Sphaerisporangium rubeum: one gene and its partner. The protein of the gene in region 1 interacts with the protein of each later gene in a pairwise test. Links are inferred from orthologs where the notes say so. Each region holds a gene or a part of one and is shown on either strand. Other genes may lie near its edges.

Region 1 (3,284 bases):
CCGATCTCCCGCAACGCCGGCACATGCCAGGCCCCGCAGACGACCGCCACCCGCCGGTACCCGTCCTTGAACGCTCCCCGGACGACCTTGCGCATGTACGCCTCACGCCGAGCCTCACGCTCGTCCGGCACGTACCCTTCCCGCACCGCCGCCATCGCCTCGGCGATCACCTCGAACGGCGCGTCCCCCCGATGCTCGACGACGTCCTCCCACCACCGCTCCGCGTCGTCATACCCGGCCGCCTCCGCCAGCCTCCCGATCGGATCCCTCCCCGCGGGCCCGAAGTCCTCGACCCCGTCCTCGGCGACCTCGTGATCGCGCGACCCCTCCGGTTCCCGAGCGGCATCCAGGTCCCGCGAGGCACTCGGCGGCTGCGCGGCGTCCGGGCCCTTCGAGGCGTCCCGTCCGGCGGCGTCGCGCGAAGAAGGTGCCAGGCTGTACGCGGCGGGGAGGTCGCAGAAGCGGACCGGGACGCCGGCCGCGAGCGCATAGCGCATGGCCTGCCATTCCGGTGAGAACGCCGCGAACGGCCAGAAACCAGCCCGCGACGGCTCGCTGGGAACGTGCGCCAGCAGTGCGACCGGCGGCTCCATGTCCGGTTCCCCGGCCAGCCCGACGAGCGCGTCCGCCTCAGGCGGCCCCTCGATGAGCACGATGTCCGGCCGGACCCGCCGCAGCTCCGCCACAAGGGCCCGCGCCGACCCCGGCCCGTGATGCCGCACCCCGAGCACCACATGGACCGCCGCGCCATCCGTCCCCTGTGCCGACCCGACGGCGGCGGAATCGGAGAGTACGCCGATCGGCCCTCCACCTGGGAGGGAGTGGGATACGCCGGCATCGGCAGAACCGGACGGTACCCCGGCCGACTCCCCACCTGCGAGAGAGGCGGACATACCGACAGCCGAAGAACCGGACGGCACCTCCACCTGCTCCCCGCCTGTCAGGGAGGAGGACATACCGGGAGACGTGCCGGCGGCAGGGGTCGTGGTGGTGGGGTCAGGCATCGCGGCAGGCCCGGTAGAAGTCGCGCCACTCCGGACGCTCGCGGACGACGGTTTCGAGGTACTCGTTCCAGATGACGCGGTCGGAGACGGGGTCCTGGATGACGGCGCCGACGATACCGGCGGCGACGTCGGCGGGACGCAGGACGCCGTCGCCGAAGTGCGCGGCCAGGGCGATGCCGCTCGTGAGGACGGAGATGGCCTCGGCGGTGCTGAGGGTGCCGCTCGGGGACTTGACGGTGGCGCGGCCGTCGGTGGTGGCGCCGGAGCGGAGCTCGCGGAAGACGGTGACGACGCGGCGGATCTCCTCCATCGCGGTGGTGGTCTCCGGCAGCTCAAGAGCGCGGCCGAGCTGGGTGACGCGGCGGGACACGATGTCGACCTCCTCGTCCTCGGTGGCGGGGACGGGAAGCACGACGGTGTTGAAGCGGCGCCGCAGCGCGCTGGACAGCTCGTTGACCCCGCGGTCGCGGTCGTTGGCGGTGGCGATCACGTTGAAGCCGCGGGTGGCCTGCACCTCCGTCGCGAGCTCCGGCACCGGCATGGTCTTCTCCGACAGGACGGTGATCAGCGCGTCCTGCACGTCGGACGGCATGCGGGTGAGCTCCTCGATCCGCGCCAGCCGGCCCTCGGCCATGGCCCGCATCACCGGGCTCGGGGTGAGCGCCTCACGGGACGGCCCCTCCGCGAGCAGCCGCGCGTAGTTCCACCCGTACCTGACCGCCTCCTCGGCCGTCCCCGCCGTCCCCTGCACCAGCAACGTCGAGTCCCCGCTGATCGCCGCCGCGAGGTGCTCCGACAGCCACGTCTTCGCCGTGCCCGGCACACCGAGCAGCAGCAGGGCCCGATCGGTGGCGAGCGTCGCGACCGCCACCTCGACGACCCGCCGCGGCCCGATGTACTTGGGGCTGATCTGATCCCCGTCCCCGAGGATGTAGGTCGTCACGGCCCACGGCGACAGCCGCCACCCCGGCGGCCGCGACCGGTCGTCGGTCTTGGCGAGAACCGCCAGCTCCTCGGCATATTGATCTTCCGCGTGCGGACGCAGGACTGTCATCGGTGTTGTCAGCTCGCTCTCACGTAGGGGTGACACGGAATGGGGAGGTTCGAGGTCGTCGCGGCGGCCGGTCTCGTCCGGCGAAAGGCCATGGTCCTCGCGGCCGGCCTTGTCCGGCGATAGGGCCGTGGTCCTCATGGCCGGCCTCGTCCGGCGAAAGGCCACGGTCCTCGCGGCCGGCCTTGTCCGGCGAAAGGGCCGTGGTGGTCGGGCCGGCCTCGTCCGGCGAAAGGGTCGCGGTCGTCGCGGCGGCCGGAGCCCGGCGGACGTGGCGCGGCAGGGACCGCGCGGTCGTGCGGCGGCCCGGAATCGGTCAGCCGGCGGTCGGCGGTCGTCACGGTGGTCCCAGCTCGGTGAGCATGGCGTGGCGGAAGCGGAGGACGTCGGCGACGTCCTGGACGGCGGGTTCGGGGGAACGGGAGGCCGCGGTCGCGTGGCCGGAGGGGTCGGCGCGCTCGCCGGCGAGGCGGGTGAGTTCGCCGAGGTTCCAGGGCTGGTGGCCGACGGTTTCGACGATCTTGTCGAGGACGGCATCGGTGAGGGCCGGGCCCCAGGGGCCGGGGATGCCGCCGAGCATCATGATCAGCTGGCCGTCCACGGGCTGGCCTCGCACCAGCTCGGCGGCCTGGCCCGCGCGCTCGGCCGGTGGCAGGACGGCGAGCAGGTCGGTGAGGGGCTCCACGGCGAACAGCGCGCGAGCCCACTCGGGGTCGTTCTGGAGCACCACGGCGCGTTCCCAGCCGAGCCTGACCTCGCGCGGCCACTCCTCGACCTTCAACCGGACGATCTGCTTCGGCGGAAGGCCGAACCGGCCGGTCCAGAAGGTGAGAGGGGTGCGTGCGACGACCTGTTGGAGCCACCAGCTTCCCTGGCCGGTGCCTGCGGGGGCTCGTGAACGGATGCCGTCGCGCTCCATGGCGGCGTCGCACTCGGCGGGAGGCTCGGCGACGAGGCGGTCGCCGGACAGCGTCAGGCACCTCTCGGCCCGCGCGGCCATACGGCGGCCGAGCCTCGACCCGGGGAGCCTGGTGAGCAGGTCGGCGGCCTGGCCGCGGACCTCGCGCCTGCGGTCGTCCAGCGCGTCCTCAAGGAACGGCTCGTCGTCCATGGACAGGCCATCGGCGAGCGCGTTGACGAACGCGGCGCGGTCCTCGGGGCCTTCCTTGGCCCAGCCCTGGAGGAGCAGCTCGCGTGCCTGCGCCGGGTCGGCGCGCCGCAGCGTCCGC
Region 2 (3,165 bases), 640 kb from region 1 along the record:
GAGCTTCATGAGGGCACGCATGGCCGCGTCGGGGTCCTGCCCGCACAGCATGCCGCCGCGGTCGGCCGACAGCTCGGCCTTGCGGTGCCACTCCTCCAGCGCGGTCACGATGATCCGCAGGCCGATGTACCCGAGCGGGATCCACGCGACCCGGGTGGCGAGCCGCGTGAGGATCGCGAGCATCGTGCCGTACACGGCGTGTCCCGACAGGATGTGGGCCGTCTCGTGGCCGACGACGAAACGCAGCTCCTCCTCGTCCATGAGGTCGAGCAGGCCCGTGTTGACCACGATGAACGGGTCGTCGAACCCGATCGCCATGGCGTTGGGCTTCGGGTCCTGCTGGACGTAGATCTCAGGCACGCGGTGCAGGTCGAGCAGGAACGCGCTGTCGCGGCCCATGTCGTACAGGCCGCGGAACTGGGTCTCGCTCGCCCGCACCGAGGAGCCGAGGAACATCAGCCGCAGGCGGCGCTCACTGAACAGGCCGGAGGTGCGTTTGAGCACCGCGTCGAAGCCTGAGAGCGAACGCATCGCGACCAGTGCCGAGCGGTCGGCGGGGTGCTCGTAGGCCCGGGAGCTGATGCCGGGTAGCTGGACGCGGTTGCGGTCCGGGGTGGTGGTGGTCATGGTCGGCATGCTACGTCGGGCCAGATGCGTGCGCGCGGCGTTGCCTGTGCCTGTGGATTTCTCCGGCCACGGGGGGCGATCGCCGGTCGCCGGAGCGCGGCAGGCTAGGGTCCCTCGCATGAGGAATGGGGCCCGGACCAGGAAGCTCGGTGTCATGGGCGGAACCTTCGACCCGATACACCACGGTCACCTGGTGGCGGCGAGCGAGGTGGCGCACCACTTCGGGCTCGACGAGGTGGTGTTCGTGCCGACGGGACGTCCCTGGCAGAAGGCCGACCAGATCGTGTCGGCGGCCGAGGACCGTTACCTGATGACGGTGATCGCCACCGCGTCCAACCCGAGGTTCTCCGTCAACAGGATCGACATCGACCGGCCGGGCCCCACCTACACCATCGACACTCTGCGCGACATCGCCGCACTGTACGAGCCGGACGTGGAGCTGTTCTTCATCACCGGCGCCGACGCGCTGGCGCAGATTCTGAGCTGGCGGGACGTCGACGAGCTTTTCACCATGGCGCATTTCGTAGGCTGTACCAGGCCCGGTCATGTGCTGCAGGATCCGGGACTCCCGGAGGGGAAGGTCAGCCTGGTCGAGATCCCGGCGCTCGCGATCTCGTCCTCGGAGTGCCGGCAGCGGGTGGCCGCGGGGGAACCCATCTGGTATCTCGTTCCTGACGGGATCGTGCAGTACATCAACAAGCGAGGTCTTTACCGGGCATCCTGATAATGGGAAGTGCTGGACCTCGTATCCCTCACCGGAGGAACGACCCTTATCTATGACAGCATCGGACAAATCCCTCCAGCTCGTGAGAGTCGCCGCCGAGGCCGCGGCCGACAAGCTGGCGGACGACATCATCGCCTACGACGTCAGCGACCAGCTCGTGATCACCGACGCCTTCCTGCTGTGCTCCGCCTCCAACGACCGCCAGGTGCGTGCGATCGTGGACGAGATCGAGGAGCGCCTGCGCATCGAGGCGCACGCCAAACCCGTGCGCCGCGAGGGAGAGCGTGAGGGCCGCTGGGTGCTCCTCGACTACCTGGACATCGTGGTCCACGTGCAGCACGAGGAGGACCGCACCTTCTACGCGCTGGAGCGCCTCTGGAAGGACTGCCCGGCCATCCCGCTGCCTGAGAGCGTCCTGCGCGTGCAGGAGCAGCGGAGCCGCGGGACCACGGGTGAGTGAGGCGGCGCGCGGCGACCGCCGCATCGTCTTCTGGCGCCACGGCCAGACCCAGTGGAACGTCGAGCAACGCTTCCAGGGTCACACCGACATCCCGCTCGACGAGACCGGCGTCGCGCAGGCGGCCCGCGCGGCGGCACTGCTCGCGGCGCTGCGGCCCTCGATGATCGTGTCGTCCCACCTGCGCAGGGCCCACGACACGGCGGCCAAGCTCGCCGCGCTCACCGGCCTTGAGATCATGGTCGACAAGGATCTGCGCGAGCGCGGCGGCGGCGAGTGGGAGGGCCTGACCCGGTCGGAGATCCGCGCGAGCTGGCCCGTGGAGTACGCCGCGTGGGAGGCCCCCGGAGGTGAGGTGGTCACCGGGGTCGCCGACCGCGTGGCCGCCGCGACCCTGCGCTGGGCCGACCGCCTCACCGGCGACGGCCCCCTGGTCGTCGCCTCACACGGCGCCGCCATCCGCCTCGGCGTGGCCCGCCTCCTCGGCCTCCCCGAGGCCCTGTGGCCGGCCCTCGGCGGCGTCGGCAACTGCTGCTGGTCGGTGCTCGCGGAAGGCCGCAAGGGCTGGCGCCTCGTCGAGCACAACGCCGGCACGCTCCCCACCCCCGTCAACAGCGACGACCGGCCGGAGTCGGCCACCGCCGCCACCTGACACGTCCCGGACACGGCCACCACCTGACCCGAAAGGCCGGGAGGTGGCCGATTAGGTGAACGACGGGTGATGGCTATATGCTCGGCGAGCGCCGCGTGGGGGTGTCCCTGAGCGGTGGCGCGGGGCTATAGCGCAGTTGGTAGCGCGCCTCCATGGCATGGAGGAGGTCTGGGGTTCGAATCCCCATAGCTCCACCCGATCAAAGAGCGTCCATGTGAGGCACATGGACGCTCTTTCATGTCACCGGCGGCTCCCGGCGATACGAGGCCAGCGCCTGGAATCTCGGACGTAGCCAGTCGTGGCCATTGTTCTTGATCTGGCAGCCGGCGATCTGGAGTCTCGTCGCGATCTTGTTGTGGCATTGCGCCGAATCGGTGAGCCGGATGTAGTTCATACCGCCGAGATCGGTGATCGGACGATGATCACCGGCCGTGACGATGATCGTGCGGTCGCGGTATATGGCCAGGGCCATTCCGAGTTCCAGCAGGACGTTGGGCCGGGCCTGCATGCTCGGACCGATTTCTTTGCTGTCCTCGTGCGTCCCGTGCAGGCTCGGATGCAGCGAGACGACGTCGTCGGGGGTCATCAGGACCACGGTGGCCTGCGCACGGGAGACCGCCTGTGAGACGACGTCTCCGAGGTAGGGCAGGGTGCTGCCGGTGAGGGACACCAGGGGCTCCCATTCCAGAGGCTCCAGATCGAGGG

Evidence for each region.
Region 2: the proteins of BJ992_RS12090 (region 1) and rsfS interact in binary tests that used the Escherichia coli proteins (3 or more experiments, as listed by UniProt). The link is inferred for Sphaerisporangium rubeum from one-to-one orthologs.

What each region holds. Positions count from the first base shown.
Region 1 is NZ_JACHIU010000001.1:2,832,242-2,835,525, reverse strand. The notes cover bases 28-2,997. They hold BJ992_RS12090 (ATP-binding protein), read right to left. Parts: upstream 2,059-2,997; coding sequence 997-2,058; downstream 28-996. Other genes in these bases: BJ992_RS12085 (DUF5691 domain-containing protein), read right to left, coding at 2,393-2,997; BJ992_RS12095 (DUF5682 family protein), read right to left, coding at 28-731. In the rest of the region: more of BJ992_RS12095, read right to left, coding at 1-27; more of BJ992_RS12085, read right to left, coding at 2,998-3,284.
Region 2 is NZ_JACHIU010000001.1:2,188,057-2,191,221, forward strand. What follows is about bases 257-3,107. They hold rsfS (ribosome silencing factor), read left to right. Parts: upstream 257-1,403; coding sequence 1,404-1,811; downstream 1,812-3,107. Other genes in these bases: BJ992_RS09360 (M48 family metallopeptidase), read right to left, coding at 257-627; nadD (nicotinate-nucleotide adenylyltransferase), read left to right, coding at 746-1,351; BJ992_RS09375 (histidine phosphatase family protein), read left to right, coding at 1,804-2,460; BJ992_RS09385 (CATRA conflict system CASPASE/TPR repeat-associated protein), read right to left, coding at 2,696-3,107. In the rest of the region: more of BJ992_RS09360, read right to left, coding at 1-256; more of BJ992_RS09385, read right to left, coding at 3,108-3,165. UniProt on the Escherichia coli protein: Functions as a ribosomal silencing factor. Interacts with ribosomal protein uL14 (rplN), blocking formation of intersubunit bridge B8.